DNA from 4 places in the Streptacidiphilus sp. MAP5-3 genome. Region 3 is predicted to be linked to each of the others. Evidence: riboswitches for the same ligand, from Rfam matches in the RefSeq annotation. Region 3 holds a riboswitch; each other region holds the start of a gene.
The links. Region 3 has a riboswitch for cyclic di-AMP ahead of ABH928_RS05735 (transglycosylase family protein). Riboswitches for the same ligand answer to the same signal wherever they lie in the genome.
Positions count from the first base shown of each region.

Region 1: it holds a riboswitch for cyclic di-AMP, as region 3 does, so the genes downstream of both, ABH928_RS21845 (transglycosylase family protein) here and ABH928_RS05735 (transglycosylase family protein) in region 3, are expected to answer to the same signal.
Region 2: it holds a riboswitch for cyclic di-AMP, as region 3 does, so the genes downstream of both, ABH928_RS02500 (transglycosylase family protein) here and ABH928_RS05735 (transglycosylase family protein) in region 3, are expected to answer to the same signal.
Region 4: it holds a riboswitch for cyclic di-AMP, as region 3 does, so the genes downstream of both, ABH928_RS25880 (M23 family metallopeptidase) here and ABH928_RS05735 (transglycosylase family protein) in region 3, are expected to answer to the same signal.

Region 1 covers NZ_JBGCCL010000014.1:167,964-171,906, reverse strand. The annotation lists gene ABH928_RS21850 (D-alanyl-D-alanine carboxypeptidase family protein) at 1-1,626, shown strand, start outside; cyclic di-AMP (ydaO/yuaA leader) riboswitch at 1,897-2,051, shown strand; gene ABH928_RS21845 (transglycosylase family protein) at 2,057-3,313, shown strand; gene ABH928_RS21840 (GNAT family N-acetyltransferase) at 3,470-3,763, opposite strand; gene ABH928_RS21835 ((4Fe-4S)-binding protein) at 3,901-3,943, opposite strand, start outside.
Region 2 covers NZ_JBGCCL010000001.1:563,380-567,322, reverse strand. The annotation lists gene ABH928_RS02505 (GntR family transcriptional regulator) at 1-767, shown strand, start outside; cyclic di-AMP (ydaO/yuaA leader) riboswitch at 1,057-1,214, shown strand; gene ABH928_RS02500 (transglycosylase family protein) at 1,218-1,946, shown strand; gene eno (phosphopyruvate hydratase) at 2,141-3,421, shown strand; gene ABH928_RS02490 (septum formation initiator family protein) at 3,523-3,943, shown strand, end outside.
Region 3 covers NZ_JBGCCL010000002.1:436,429-440,371, forward strand. The annotation lists gene aspA (aspartate ammonia-lyase) at 1-336, opposite strand, end outside; gene ABH928_RS05725 (asparaginase) at 423-1,409, opposite strand; gene ABH928_RS05730 (FadR/GntR family transcriptional regulator) at 1,396-2,106, opposite strand; cyclic di-AMP (ydaO/yuaA leader) riboswitch at 2,415-2,608, shown strand; gene ABH928_RS05735 (transglycosylase family protein) at 2,611-3,756, shown strand; gene ABH928_RS05740 (MBL fold metallo-hydrolase) at 3,780-3,943, opposite strand, start outside.
Region 4 covers NZ_JBGCCL010000020.1:104,096-108,038, forward strand. The annotation lists gene ABH928_RS25865 (undecaprenyl-diphosphate phosphatase) at 1-240, shown strand, start outside; gene ABH928_RS25870 (thioredoxin family protein) at 296-841, shown strand; gene ABH928_RS25875 (bile acid:sodium symporter family protein) at 941-2,044, shown strand; cyclic di-AMP (ydaO/yuaA leader) riboswitch at 2,076-2,203, shown strand; gene ABH928_RS25880 (M23 family metallopeptidase) at 2,216-2,965, shown strand; gene ABH928_RS25885 (hypothetical protein) at 3,257-3,556, opposite strand; gene ABH928_RS25890 (hypothetical protein) at 3,572-3,943, opposite strand, start outside.

The sequences.
Region 1 (3,943 bases), on a different contig from region 3:
CCTGCGGACGAGGCTGAGGCAGCCGAGGACGCGGAGGACGCCGAGGAAGAAGAGCCGGAGGCGGAGGCCGAAGGCGAGGCGCAGCCCGAAGCCGCCGAGGAGCCCGCCGCCGAGGACACCGACGAGTCCGCCGGTGACAAGCCCGCCGACGACGGCCCCACCGGTGACGAGGACGAGACGCGGGCCATGCCCGTCTTCCCGCCGCCGCTCCCGCCGACGCCGCGCGGCGGCGCGGGCGGGCCCGGCGGCACGGGCGGACCGTCGCCCGAGCCCGTTCCGGCCGGGGCCGGGGCCATGGGGACCGCCACCGCTGTGATGCCCTCGCCGGAGACCACCGCCGAGGCGATGGACATCCTGGCCACGCTGAGCCGTCGGCCGATGACCCCGGCCCGGATCGCGCTGCGGCGGATCCGGCTCTGGGGCACGTTGCTGCTGGTCCTCGTGATCGTGCTCGGCGCGGTGCAGTTGCTGCGTCCGATCCCGACGCCGACGCTCCAGTTCACCGGCGAGCAGAGCTACACCTTCTCCGGCGGCACGCCGAACCTCACCTGGCCGACGGCCGGTCAGGCCGCCGTGGCCGTACCGGGGCTGGGCGTGCTCGGGCACAGCGGGAGCGACAACCAGGTGCCGCTGGCCAGCGTCACCAAGGTGATGACCGCGTACATCGTGCTGCACGACCACCCGCTCAAGGTCGGCGACCAGGGGCCGATGGTGCCGGTGGACGCGGCAGCGGTGAACGACTACAACACCGGTAAGCCGCAGGGTGAGTCGGTGATGAAGGTCTCGGTCGGCGAGCCGCTGACCGAGTACCAGGCGCTCCAGCTGCTGCTGATCCCCTCCGCCAACAACGTCGCCCGGCTGCTGGGCCGTTGGGACGCGGGCAGTGACGCCGCCTTCGTGCAGAAGATGCAGAGCACCGCGGCCGGTCTGGGCATGACCAAGAGCGTCTACACCGACCCCAGCGGTCTCGACGCGACCACCAAGAGCACGGCCAACGACCAGCTCAAGCTGATCGAGGCGGCCATGCAGATGCCGGTCTTCAAGGAGATCGTCAGCACCCCGTCGTTCAACGCGGCGGAGAACGGCATCACGCCGAACACCAACACGCTGGTCGGCAGCAACGGCGTCATCGGCATCAAGACCGGCACCAGCACGGCGGCCCTCGGCAACCTGGTGTGGGCGGCGGAGCAGAACGTCGGCGGTGCGCAGCAGCTGATCCTGGGCGCGGTGCTGAGCCAGCCCGCGATCGGGCCGGGGCCGGGGCAGGGCATCCTCGCCCAGGTGCTGCAGAAGAGCCAGCAGCTGATCATCAGCGCCGAGAGCGCGCTGCAGTCGCACGTCGTGATCAAGAAGGGCGACGTCGTCGGGTACGTCGACGACGGTCTCGGCGGACACACCCCGGTCGTGGCCACCGCGGACGTCAGCGTCATCGGCTGGAGCGGCCTGTCGGTGAGCACGTCGCTGCAGCCGCTCGCCGGACAGTCCGTCCCGCACAGCGCAGCCGCCGGGACGGCCGTCGGCAACCTGGTCGTGGGCAGTGGTGCCGGAGCGCAGACGATCCCGGTCGCGCTGCAGTCGGCGCTCAGCACTCCGGGCACCGGCGCGAAGCTGACCCGACTGGGCTGACGCACTGTCAGATCGCTCTCTCAGATTCCCCGCTTGAAACGGGCCCGTCCGTCGGACGGGCCCGTTGTCATGCCCGGGGGTGCAATCTTGACGACATTTCGGACATCTACGCAGGGTTGGAGTGCGAACCAATGACGGTCGATGTGACGGACCTCTCAACGGCCTTTGATCGGCTTGAGGTTTGAACTTCGATCTGCCTACGGTCGGCGTCGTTCGCACTTAAGCGGAACTGACATCACCGGAACGCCGAGTCCTGCCGTCGGGGTTGTCAGCTGTCACCCGACGCACACCACGGCAGGAGCGGGGGACCCAGGTAAGTCGCCGGGAGCGTGTCGCTCCCGGCTCGGGGTGAAGCCGTGCTCTGCACGGCCGGGCGACTCCGGCCCGAACCCGACAGCTCACCTCGCAGGCGTGGGAGAGGACCCACACCATGACTGGTCGCCACCGCGCGCCCAAGATCGCCCGCCGTGCCTCCAAGCGCCTGCTCGCCACCGTCGGGCTGACCGGCGCAGGCCTCGCCCTTCCGCTGGTCACCGCGACCGGCGCCCACGCCGCCACCGTCTCCACCTGGGACTCCGTCGCCCAGTGCGAGAGCAGCGGTGACTGGTCGATCAACACCGGCAACGGCTACTACGGTGGCCTCCAGTTCTCGCAGTCCACCTGGGACGCCTACGGCGGGCAGCAGTACGCGTCCTCCGCCGACCAGGCCACCAAGGACCAGCAGATCGCCGTCGCCGAGAAGGTCCTCGCGGACCAGGGCCCCGGCGCCTGGCCCGTCTGCGGCCCGCAGGCCGGTCTGACCCAGGGCGGCCCCGCCCCGGCGATCAGCACCTCCGGCTCGTCGAGCAGCTCCAACTCGACCGGCTCTTCCGGTTCGACCGCCGCGAGCGACTCGTCGGCCGCCGGCAGCACCAGCAGTTCCTCCGAGTCCGGCTCCGCCGCGTCCAGCGCCTCCAGCGCCCCGGCGACCGGCGGCTCCTCCGCCGGGCACTACACGGTCCGGACCGGCGACTGGCTCTCCACCATCGCGCAGAAGCACGATGTCTCCGGCGGCTGGGAGCGTCTGTACCAGCTGAACAAGGCGACCCTCACCCACGGCCCGAACCTGATCTTCCCGGGTCAGCAGCTGGTCCTGGGCGGCAGCGCCGCGTCCGCCCGGGCGGCACAGCCCTCGAACGACTCGGCCGGCGACTCGGACAACGACTCGTCGTCCGCCGCTTCGTCCTCGTCCTCGAACGCGTCCGCGAGCTCGAACTCCTCCGGCTCCACCCAGGCGTCCACCGGTGCGGCGACCTCGTCGAGCAGCTCGACGCAGGCCGGCTCCGGCGCGGCCGCGACGGCGATCGCCTTCGCCGAGGCGCACGTGGGCGACTCCTACGTCTACGGCGGCAACGGCCCGAACGCGTGGGACTGCTCCGGTCTGGTCCAGGCCGCTTACGCCCAGGCCGGGATCAGCCTGCCGCGCACCTCCGCCGACCAGGCCTCGGCCACCACGCCGGTCTCCCTCAACTCGCTGCAGCCGGGTGACCTGCTCTTCTGGTCCAGCGACGGCAGCGACTCCGGCGTCTACCACGTCGCCATCTACGTCGGTGGCGGCCGCTACGTCGAGGCTGCCAACCCGAGCTCGGGCGTCAAGTGGGACACCATCAGCGACTACACCCCGAGCTTCGCCGGTCGCGTCTCCTGACACACCGCACCAGGTGTGGCGTGGTGGGCCGGTCCGGGTGACCTGTCTGGCTCGGACCGGTCCGCCGCGTCGCTGTTGACGGGTTGTCGTCCGGAGGTGAGACGCAGCCCGTCGGGATTCCTCTCCCTCATGCACCCGGAGTACCGGATGCGCCGTTCACTCGGCGTCGTCCTGGTACTCCGGGTGTCGTGTCAGCCAGGCCTTGATGAACGGGCAGGTCACCTGGACCTTGATGCCCCGGCGGCGGCCGTCCTCCACGGCGGTGCGGGCCAGCAGGCCGCCGATGCCCAGGCCCTCGTAGGCGGGGCCGACGACGGTGTGCTGGTAGATCACCCGGTCGTCGTTGCGGACGTACGAGGTGAACCCGACCAGCTCTCCCTCGATCCGGGCCTCGAACCGCTGCGCCCCCGGCGCGTCGGCGACCGTGACCTCGGCCTCGCTCGTGCTCATCCTCGCCGCCTCCTGACGGTGCTGCTGCCCGTGGCTGTCCGCTTGCCGTCTTGTCTCTTTGCAGCCGTTCGTCCCTTGCAGTCTCCGTCACGCGGGCCGATTTCCCGGGAACGGACACGCGTACGTGGCCGTGTGTCTCAGGCCTCGTGCCAGCCGATCCGCTCGTGCGAGCCGTCGCAG
Region 2 (3,943 bases), on a different contig from region 3:
GCCTGATCGTCACCCGGGCCGGCAAGCCCGCCGTCCTCACCGGCGCCCGCCCGCGCCGACCCGCAGCCGACGCGGACGCCGGCACGGAGGAGGAGACGAACGGGCCCGCGGACGGATACGCGGGCGGACCCTCCGACGGCGCGGTCGATGTGGTCGATGTCCTGGAGCGTCGGCTCGGTCGTGCGCTGCGCAGCCGCAGGCTCCGGGTGGACGTGCTCTCCGCGACCTCCGAGTCCTTCGTCGCGGCCCTCCAGCAGCAGTTGCTCGGGCTGCGTGCCCGTCGCGGGCCGGTGCTGGAGGAGTTCCGGGTACGTCTGCTCTTCTGCGACTTCAGCGGGCTGCCGACCTTCCCCCGAGTGCTGGGTGATCCGGACGACCACCGGCCGATCGCCCGGCTGCGGCGGATCGGACAGGACCAGGTGACCATGCTGCGCTCCGCCGCGAACTCGCTGCAGACCTTCCGACTGGTCGAGAACGAGCCGCTGATCGAGGCGCGGACGCTGCCGTTCCCGCCGATGGCCCAGCTCTACCTGGTCAACGACGACGAGGTGCTGGAGGGTTGGTACGAACTGCGGGAGCGTCAGGTGGAGGTCGGCGGTCACCGGCGCAGGCTGGCCGACCTGACCGGGTTGAGCACTCCGCTCTTCGTCAGGACCCGCCACTCGCTGCCCAATCACGTCGACTCCGCGTATGTCGACGCCGCCCAGGTCTTCTTCGACTCGTGGTGGTCCCAGGGCGAGCCGTACGGCGTTTCCCTGCATCGCTGACCCGTGTCAGTCCGTACCGACGCGCTGACCTGCGACGTCGTCAGGTCTGTCGGAAAGTCAAATAACAGCGGGGTAACGGACCTCACACGGGCTCCCCATCCGGCCCGATTCGACGTCACGGCGGCCGTGAAGCGGCTGGTCAGCGTCGAGCGAGCCGCCGTAGGAACGGGTGGTTCGCCAACATACGTCCCGGTGTCGGAGGTTGAGATTCGTATGAAGATCTGCCTAGCCTCCCTGTCGTCCGCGTAAGCGGACACCGCCGCGCGGGACGCCGAGTCCTGTCCACCGCGAGGCGGCAACGTCGAGTTGACGACCGGACAGGAGCGGGGGACCCAGGTAAGTCGCCGTGAACTCGGTTCACGGCTAGGGGTGAAGGCGCGAGAGCGCCCGGGCTACCTCACGGCCCGAACCCGACAGCTCACCTCGCAGGCGTCGGAGAGGAACATTTGCATGGGGTTCTCCGGCACCGGCCGTCATCGCCGCATCCGTGTCAACAAGGCCAAGGCCATCGTCGCCACCACCGGCGTGGCAGGCGCGGCCGTCGCGCTCCCGATCCTCGGCGCTTCGAGCGCCCACGCCGCCTCGGTCTCCATCTGGGACAAGGTCGCCCAGTGCGAGAGCGGCGGCGACTGGTCCATCAACACCGGCAACGGCTACTACGGCGGCCTGCAGTTCTCCGCGAGCACCTGGCGTGCCTACGGCGGTGGGGCCTATGCGTCGACCGCCGACCAGGCGAGCGAGGGCGCGCAGATATCCGTCGCCGAGAAGGTGCTGGCCAGTCAGGGGCCTGGCGCCTGGCCTGTCTGCGGCCCGCAGGCCGGTCTGAGCCAGGGCGGCCCGGCCCCCGCGACCAACACCTCCTCGTCCTCGTCGTCGCACTCTTCGAGCTCGGACTCGTCCTACACGTCGTCCTCGTCCTCGTCCTCGGGCGGCACGTCGAGCACCCACCACACGACGCACCACCGCAGTGCGCCGACGAGCGATACGCCGCAGTACGCCCCGAGCCACACGTCCGGTGGCGGCACGGGCGACTACACCGTCAAGCCGGGCGACACCCTCTCCGGCATCGCCGCGTCCCATGACATCCAGGGCGGCTGGCACGCGCTCTACGCGAAGAACCGCGCCACGGTCGGCGGCAATCCGAACCTGATCCTCGTCGGCGAGAGGCTCTCGTTCTGAAGCACCTTGTTCTGAGGCGCCACTTGAGCGGTGGACGGAGCTCCTACCGGCGGGTAGGGGCTCCGTCCGTATTGCCCGCCCGTTTTGTCCTTGGTGTTCGTCAGTCAAGACGGTGCAAAGGTCCTGAGTGGTTCGCACGGACAATGCGGCTAGGCTCAGTGCGTAACAACCCGCATCCCCCTGAGGAGACAGTTGTGCCCTCCATCGACGTCGTCGTAGCCCGGGAGATCCTCGACTCACGAGGCAACCCCACGGTCGAGGTCGAGGTCGGCCTCGACGACGGCAGCACCGGTCGTGCGGCCGTGCCGTCCGGCGCCTCCACCGGCGCGTTCGAGGCTCTGGAACTGCGTGACGGTGACAAGTCCCGTTACGGCGGCAAGGGTGTGGAGAAGGCGGTGCTCGCCGTCATCGAGCAGATCGGCCCGGAGCTGGTCGGCTACGACGCCACCGAGCAGCGGCTGATCGACCAGGCGATGCTGGACCTGGACGCCACCGCCGACAAGTCCTCGCTCGGCGCCAACGCGATCCTGGGCGTCTCCCTGGCCGTCGCGCACGCCGCCTCCGAGGCCAGCGACCTGCCGCTCTTCCGCTACCTGGGCGGCCCGAACGCCCACGTGCTGCCGGTCCCGATGATGAACATCCTCAACGGCGGTTCGCACGCGGACTCCAACGTCGACATCCAGGAGTTCATGATCGCTCCGATCGGCGCGGAGTCCTTCTCCGAGGCGCTGCGCTGGGGCGTCGAGGTCTACCACACGCTCAAGGCCGTGCTGAAGGCCCGTGGCCTTTCCACCGGTCTGGGCGACGAGGGCGGCTTCGCGCCGAACCTCGACTCCAACCGTGAGGCCCTGGACCTGATCCTCGAGGCGATCAAGGAGGCCGGCTACACCCCCGGCCGCGACATCGCCCTGGCCCTGGACTGCGCCGCGTCCGAGTTCTACAAGGACGGCGCCTACGAGTTCGAGGGCAAGTCCCGCACCGCCGCCGAGATGACGGCCTACTACGCCGAGCTCGTCGCCGCGTACCCGCTGGTCTCCATCGAGGACCCGCTGTTCGAGGACGACTGGGAGGGCTGGAAGACCATCACCGCCGAGCTGGGCGACAAGGTCCAGCTGGTCGGTGACGACCTGTTCGTCACCAACCCGGAGCGTCTGGCCCGCGGCATCAAGGAGGGCGCCGCCAACGCCCTGCTGGTGAAGGTCAACCAGATCGGCTCGCTGACCGAGACCCTGGACGCCGTCGAGATGGCCCAGCGCAACGGCTTCCGCTGCATGATGTCGCACCGCTCCGGCGAGACCGAGGACGTCACCATCGCCGACCTGGCCGTCGCCACCAACTGCGGCCAGATCAAGACCGGTGCCCCGGCCCGCTCCGAGCGCGTCGCCAAGTACAACCAGCTGCTGCGCATCGAGGAGATCCTCGACGACGCCGCCGAGTACGCCGGCCGCGGCGCCTTCCCGCGCTTCAACGGCTGACCGAAGCTCACCCGGTTCCTCCGACGCCCCGCTGTCTTCACCCTCTAGGGTGGGGGCGGTGGGGCGTCTGAGCGCCCGACAGCCAGGGAGGGACGACGAGGGTGGCGGTGGCCAAGCAGCGGCAGGCCGAGCACAAGCAGGACGGGCAGAAGCAGGCACGGCGGCGGCCGAAGCTGACCGGCCGTGCGGCGGTGCTCGCGCTCGTGGTCTGCGCCCTGGTCGCGGCGTTGGCGTATCCGATGCGGCAGTTCATCGCCCAGCGCTCGCAGATCGACCAGCAGCGCGCCGCCCAGCAGCAGGCGCAGCAGCAGGTCGACGAGCTGCGCCGGGAGCGGGCCCGCTGGGAGGACCCGGCGTATGTCGAGGCCCAGGCGCGGCAGCGGCTGCACTACGGCTTCCCCGGCGACACCCCGTTCAGCTCCGTGCTGCCCACCCCGACCGCGACCGCCTCGCCCTCGGCGCAGCAGCAGGCGGCGGCGCAGCCCTGGTACCAGAGCCTGCTCGGCTCGCTCGACTCCGCCG
Region 3 (3,943 bases):
GACCTCGTTGGCGTTCATGTTGGTCGAGGTGCCTGCGCCGCCCTGGATGACGTCCACGACGAACTGGTCGTGCAGCGCGCCGGTGCGGATCTCGCGGCAGGCGGCGACGATCGCGGCAGCCTTGGCGGGCGCCAGCAGCCCGAGCTCCTCGTTGGCGAGCGCGGCTGCCTCCTTGACCGCGGCCAGGGCGTCGATCAGGTGGGGGTAGGCCGAAATGGGCGTGCCGGTGATCGGGAAGTTCTCCGTGGCGCGCAGGGTGTGGACGCCCCAGTAGGCGTCGGCGCAGATGTCACGGTCTCCGAGGAGGTCGTGCTCGCTGCGGGTTGCGGCGGTCATGGCGGTCACTGCGGTCATGGCGGGTGCGGGTCTTCTTCCTCGGAGTGGACGGTGACGAGGGCTCAGGTGCGGGAGAGCGCTGAGGGTCAGGCGGTCAGCGCGGGTACCGGTTGGACGCGCCCGACCGGGTGCCCGCCGCCCAGCAGCGTCTCGCCCGCGAACGCGGTGAGCAGCTCGGGGTCGACGCCCGCGCGGGCGAGCGCAGCGGCGGCGACCGGGATGCGCGCCCGGTTCGCGCCGTCGGAGATCTTCACGGCGATCGCCCGGCCGTCCGGCAGCGCGCCCACCTGGACGCCCTCGAAGCCGTCCTTGGCGAGCAGTCCCGGTACGGCGTGCATCAGCGCGGAGACGTCCCGGCCGGAGCCGGAGGCCATCTCGGCGTGCTCGCGCATCGCGTCCGCGACGCGTGCCTCGGGCGTGCCGGGCGCGGCGGTGGTGATGCGGGCGGCGGCGCGGGCGAGGCCGTGCAGCGAGACCGCGAACAGCGGCGCGCCGCAGCCGTCCACCGTGACCGTCGCGACGCGCTGCCCCGTCAGGTCCTCGACTGCTGCCGCGACGGCCTGTTGGAGCGGATGCGCGGGATCGAGGTAGTCGTCGAGGGACCAGCCGTTGAGTGTGCAGGTGTAGAGCATGGCCGCGTGCTTGCCGGAGCAGTTCTGCGCCAGCCGGGACGGCAGGCGTCCGGCACTGACCCAGGCGTCCCGGACGGTCGGACCGTAGGGCAGGTCCTCGGCGTTGCGCAGGTGGCTCTCGGTGAGACCGGCCAGCTCCAGGATCCGCCGGGCGCCGTCGAGATGGCGCTCCTCGCCGGAGTGGCTGGCCGCCGCCAGCGAGAGCAGTTCACCGTCGAGTGGCAGCCCGGCCCGCACCATGGCGACCGCCTGGATGGGCTTGAGCGCCGAGCGCGGATAGAACGCGGCCTCGATGTCGCCGAGTTCGAACGCGACCTGGCCGTCCGCGTCCAGCACGACGACCGAGCCGTAGTGGACGCCCTCGACCACCCCGCCGCGCACCAGGTGTGCGACGGGGGAGTGACGGGGTTCGCGTATCGCGGGGGAGTCAGCGAGGTTCACGCGTCGGATCCGCCTTCGGTGGGAGTGGGATGGGGATGTGGGTGGGTGTGGTGCGCCCGGGGTGCACGATGCTGCTGAGGGTCGCGTCGATGCAGTCGAGGTGGTGGGCCATGGCGGCGACGGCGTCGTCCTGGTTGCCGTCGACCAGCGCCTCGACGATCACGCGGTGCTCCCGGTTGGACTGCTCGCGGCGTCCGGGGCCCAGTTCGTTGAGGAACGACGACTGGCGTGCCAGGGCGTCACGAATCTCCTCGATCACCCGGCGGAAGGCCGGGTTCTGGGCGGCTGCGGCCACGGTCAGATGGAAGAGGCTGTCCATCGCGACCCATGCGGTGGTGTCCGTCTCCCGCTCCATCCGCTCCAGCAGATGGGCCAGCCGGTCCAGGTCCTCGGGGGTGCGGCGCAGCGCCGCGTAGCCCGCTACGGGGATCTCGACGTGCCGGCGCACCTCCTCCAGATCGCCGGCCGCGTAGTCGCCGAAAGTGGGCTCCTCGACCGCGTGGGCGATGACGAAGGTGCCCTTGCCGGTCCGGGAGGCGGTCAGGCCCATCGCCTGCAGGGCGCGGAGCGCCTCCCGCAGCACCGGCCGGCTGACCTCGAGCATGCGGCACAGCTCCGCCTCGGAGGGGAGCTTGTCGCCTATGGCGTAGTCGCCGCGCTCGATGGCCTGGCGAAGATGGCCGAACACCGCTTCCATCGCGCTGACGCGACGCGGCATTGCGCCACCTGTCTGGCTGTCTGACAGGTTCACCCGAGTGATCCTGGAGGTTGCGGATGGGGCTGTCAAGCGTGGATTTGCCACCCTGCGCGGGGGCGGCGGCCCACGGTGCCGAGCCGAGGCAGGGAGCGGTGCTGTCCGCCGCAGTTGATGAACCTTCAGGTGGCGAAGGCGGGTTGGAGCCCGTCGCGCGGGCATGTGGCCCTGCTCACAGAGGGCTCGCGGCGGTTGCCCTCGCCGTGTCGCACTGCCTAGCGTGCCGCCTGTCCGCGCATAGCGGACCCCGATGTTCCGGAACGCCGAATCCTGCCGCCGGAGGCTCGGGCAGCGCGAACATTCGGCCCGGCAGGGGCGGGGGAACCAGGTAAGTCGCTGCGCTCCAGAAGGTCCGCAGCTTGGGGTGAAGCCGTGCTCAGCACGGCCGGGCTAGCCCACGGTCCGAATCCGACAGCTCACCTCGCAGGCGTCGTAGAGGACCCTGCCATGCTCCTGTCCGGAAACGGCCGTCACCGCCGTCCCCGCACCAACCAGGCCCGTCGCCTGGCCACCGTCGCCGGTGTCGCCGGCGCCGGCATCGCCCTCCCGCTCGTCGGGACGTCCAGCGCATTCGCCGCCTCGACCTCCACCTGGGACGCCGTCGCCCAGTGCGAGAGCACGGGCAACTGGTCGATCAACACCGGCAACGGCTACTTCGGTGGCCTCCAGTTCTCGCAGTCCACCTGGGACGCCTACGGGGGTCAGCAGTACGCGTCCTCCGCCGACCAGGCCAGCAAGGACCAGCAGATCGCCGTCGCCGAGAAGGTCCTCGCGGACCAGGGCCCCGGCGCCTGGCCCGTCTGCGGCCCGCAGGCCGGTCTGACCCAGGGCGGCCCCGCCCCGGTGATCAGCACCTCCGGTTCGTCGAGCTCCGGGAGCTCCTCGAACAGCTCGACCGCTTCCAGCGACAGCGGCCAGGCCCAGGCGGGCTCGGAGGACTCCGACGGCGGCAGCTCCGCCGCGCCGAGCACGGCTGCTGCCGGCACGAGCCCTGCCAGCACGCCCGCTTCCGGTGCGACTGCCGGTGCCACCGAGTACACCGTCGTCTCGGGTGACTGGCTGTCGACGATCGCCGAGTCGCACCACGTCTCCGGCGGCTGGCAGGAGCTGTACCAGCTCAACAAGGCCACGCTCACCCAGGGCCCGAACCTGATCTTCCCGGGCGAGCACCTGCAGCTCACCGGCGCGGGTTCGTCGTCGAGCACGACCACGAGCACCAGCACGAGCACGACCGGCAGCGACGCGTCCGCCGGCAGCAGCGCCCAGAGCAGCTCCGCCGCGCAGCCCGCGAGCAACGCGAACCTGAGCGGTGACCCGCAGGCCATCGCCGCGCAGATCGTCCCGGCCGACCAGCTCGCCTCGTTCGACGAGATCATCTCCCACGAGAGCGGCTGGAACGTCACCGCCACCAACCCGTCCTCCGGCGCGTACGGCCTGCCGCAGTCCCTGCCGGGCGACAAGATGGCCTCCGCCGGCGCCGACTGGCAGACCGACGCGGCCACCCAGCTGCGCTGGGCGCTGCAGTACATGGACTCCACCTACGGCAGCCCGAACCAGGCCTGGGCGTTCTGGCAGGCCAACAACTGGTACTGACGGTCCGTGGCGCGGGGGCGGGGTCAGAGCGTGAGGCTCGTCCCCTCCTCCGCGGCCAGGACCTCCCCGTCGTAGGTGGCACCCGCCTCCGCGACGGACCGGCTCCGCTGGGCGCCGGGCCAGAAGTGCGTGAGCAGCAGCCGCTTGGCCTGTGCGTCGGCGGCCCACTGGCCGGCCTCGGCGGCGC
Region 4 (3,943 bases), on a different contig from region 3:
TTCCTCCTCGCCACGCCGGTGATCGGCGGTGCGGCGCTGCTGAAGGTGCCGTCACTGCTGGGCTCCGCGGGCAACGGCATCCACGGCCAGCTCCTTGTCGGCGGGGTCTGCGCGTTCGTCGCGAGCTACGTCGCGGTGCGGTTCCTGACCAAGTACTTCGAGACGAAGACGCTGACCCCGTTCGCGATCTACTGCTTCGTCGCGGGCGCGGGAAGTCTCGCCTACCTGTCCATGAACTAGGCGAACGGCGCGTCGAAGCCGGGCCGTTCCGCGTCGCGGTGTTGCACTGGGTGACGTGCGTTCACTCCGTGCGTTGCTCCTCGGCCTCCTGCCGCTCGCGCTGCTCGCCGCCTGTGTGCAGGTCTCCGGTCGGGCGCCAGGCCCGCACTACGCGACGCCGTTCGTCGCCCTGCCGAGCGTCTCGCCCGCGCCCGTGCCGACGGGGTACAACCCCGCCGCCGACGCCACGGCCGAGCTCGCCGCCGCGCAGGCGGCCTCCCGGAGGGACGGGCGGCCCGTCATCGTCGAGTTCGGCGCCGGCTGGTGCGCCGACTGTCAGGTGCTGGCGCAGCGTTCGCTCAGTGCCGGGGCGTGGCTGGTCCTGTCGCGCGACTACCACCTCGTCACCGTCGACGTCGGGCACTTCGACCACAACACCGCCCTCGTGGCCCGCTGGATCGACCTCAGGAAGAGCGGTATCCCGGCCCTGGTGGTGCTCAACCCGAACGGCAGCGTCCGCGCCACGACCCAGGACGGATCGTTCGCCAACGCACGCACCCTCTCCTCCGACGACGTCGCGAATCGACTTGTCGACTGGCTCTATCCCGCTTCCCGATCATGACGGAATCCACTCGATGTCATGAATCGCCCCAGCTCAGCGGGACAGTGCGGATGCGAACCTGATCTGATGCCGCCACAAGCACGAAAGGCGGTGCCCCTCATGCGTCCGCTCTCCACCCTCCTCGCCGCCGTACAGCGACGCCTGCTCTGGATCATGCTGCTCGCCTACGTCCTCGCGGCAGTGTGGCCGGGGCCGGGGATCGCGCTGCGCGGGGTGGGCCTGGCGCATGTCGGCGGGGCCGATTTCCCGCTCCAGGCCGGGCTGCTGGCGCTGATGGTCTTCAACGCCGGCCTCACCGCCCGTGCCGAGACGCTGCCCTCGCTGCTGCGGCGTCCCCGCGCGCTGCTGGTCGGGATCGCCTCCAACGCCCTGCTGCCGACGCTGCTGCTCGGCGTCGGCGCGCTCGCGGCCGACGGCTGGCACAACCCGCGCGAGGCGCAGAGCCTGCTGGTCGGGCTGGCCCTGGTCGGGGCAATGCCGGTCGCCGCCGGGGCCACTGTCTTCGCCCAGGGCAGCGAGGGCAACGCGACGCTCACGCTCGGCCTGGTCGTGGGCAGCACGATGCTGAGCCCGCTCACCATCCCGCTCGGTCTGCACCTCGGCGGATTCCTGGCCTCCGGTCCGTACGCGGCCGACCTGCATCGTGTGGCCGAGCACGCGTGCAGCGCGTTCGCCGTCCTGGCGGTCGTGCTGCCGTGCGCGGCAGGGTTGCTGACGGGTCGCCTGCTGCCGTCCGGCGCGGCGCGGGAGCGCTGGCTGCCGGCGGTGAAGGCGGTCAACCTGCTGGTCGTGGTGACCCTCAGCTACACCAACGCCTGCGGCGCGCTGCGTCAGGTGATCGAGCGTCCTGATCCGGACTTCCTGGTGCTGGTGGTCGTCGCGGCGGCGGCGATGTGCGCGGGCTCGTTCCTGATCGGGTGGGTGCTGGCGGTCCGGCTCGGGGTTCCGCGGGCGGACGCCATCGCGTTGACGTACGCGTCGGGCATGAACAACAGCAGTGCGAGCGCGGTCGTCGCGGCCACCAGGATGCCCGGCAACCCGGCGGTGCTGTTGCCGATCCTGGCATACAGCCTGCTCCAGAAGGTGCTGGCGGGCTCCGTCGGCGCACTTGTCCGAAATGACCGACTTGATGACGAAGGTTCAGCTGGAGGCGCTGCCGTCCCAACTGCACCCCGGGAAGTACTTGGTTTCAGACGGCTTTAGTATTAACTTTCAATAACAGTACGCGCGGCCGTCGCGCGGATCGCCTAATCCTCACGGAGCCGGGGACCCACGTACCCCGGGGTGAATCGGCCTCACAGCCGTAGGAGACCGCCCTCTCCGAACCCGTCAGCTAACCCGGTCGGCGAAGGGACGGAAAGGAGCACGCCAGTCATGGCGTCATACCCGGTCGAGACCGTCGCCGAGCCTACGGCCACGGTGCCGCGCCAGCGCGGTGCCGCACTGGGCCTCGCGGCCATGGCGGTCGGTGCCAGCAGCGTCATCGGGCTGGCCGGTCCCGCCCTCGCGGCGGACCACTCCGAGCACGGTGGCCCCACCGGCACGATGCGGCTCCAGGACGACGAGCAGGTTCCGGCCAGCCACGGCTCGGACGCCGGTGTGGCCCTTGCGGACCGCATCCTCGCCCAGGCCGTCCCGCAGCGCGCCGCCGAGAACACCGCCCGCAGGGAGGCCGCGAGCGCGGCCACCGCGAAGGCGCAGGCGGTCGAACGCGCCCGCCTGGCGGAGTCGTTGGTGGCCCCCCTCACCGCGGTCCACAGCGACACAGGCCGTGGCGCGGTGGGCTCCTACTGGGCCCACCTGCACGCCGGCCTCGACCTCGCGGCCCCGGCGGGCACGGCGGTCCGCGCGATGGGCACCGGCACGATCACCGAGGCAGGCTGGGCGGGCAGCTACGGCTACCGCGTCGTCCAGACCCTGCCGGACGGCACGGAGATCTGGTACTGCCACCTCTCCGCGATCACGGTCGCGGGCGGCGGTTCGGTTGCAGCGGGCCAGCCGCTGGGTCGCGTGGGCGCGACGGCCAGCTCCACCGGCCCCCACCTCCACCTCGAGATCCGCCCGGACGGCGCCGAGCCAGTCGACCCCACGGCGTGGCTCGCTTCGCGAGGCGTGAACCTCTAGAAGCTTTCTGCAGCTGAGGTAGTTGCACCGTCTCAGGCTGCGCAGGCGGGGAAGTTGCACTATTCAGGGGCGCGGGGAACTGCGCGAGAGACCACCCCATGCGGATGACTCAGTTCGTTGAGGACCATCTGCCCCGAGTGGCTTGTCGCGCAGTTCCCCGCGCCCTGAATCGTGAAACTTCCTGCGGGAGCGCGGGCTCAGCTGGTCGCGCCCACGCGGCGGAGCCGCAGATCAGCAGAGCCCCGCGCCCCAGGGGTGTTGCCACGCCCCCTGCTTCTGACTTCTGGTCGACTACTTCCGGTCCGCCAGGGCCCAGGACGCTGCCGCCATGCCCGTGGCCACCGTCAGAACGGACGGCCAGGCGCCGATCTTCTTCGCCAGCGGGTGGGAGCCGGCGAACGCCGCCGCGTAGAGGCCGCCGAGCGCGGCGGCCGTGCGCGGGCCCGCGGACTTGCGCCACTGCAGAGCCGCTGCGCCGCCCGCCGCGGCGAGAGCGACCCCGCCGAGTTCCCTCCGCTTCGTCGCGCGGGCGACGGCAAAGCCGCCGATGAGTCCGCTCGCGGCAATCAGCGAGGAAGGGACCTGAGCCATGACCGTGAACCTCCGTCAGTTCGTGCGTGTGTTGTGCAGATGCAGGCCGATGTATCCGACATAGACCCGGCCCGTGTTCGAGCAGTCATCGTGATAGTGCAGGCGCGGCGCCGTTCCACCGCCGCCTATCCGCAGGTGGGCGCCCATGAAGACGCGGCCCGACGGGTCGACCGTCGTCGGGACCGGCAGCAGGCGTTCGCGCTTCCACTTCGCGTTGGTGCTGACGGTGCGTGACTCGCCGCGGATCACCTTGCGGGGCGGGAAGGGGTGGCAGTCCGGCGGGGTGTTCTCGCACCAGCTGCGGAAGTCGCCGCCGGACGCGCCCTCCTTGGCCGCCTCCGCGTAGTCCTGGAGGGCCAGCAGCGCGTCCCAGGTCATCCGGACCCA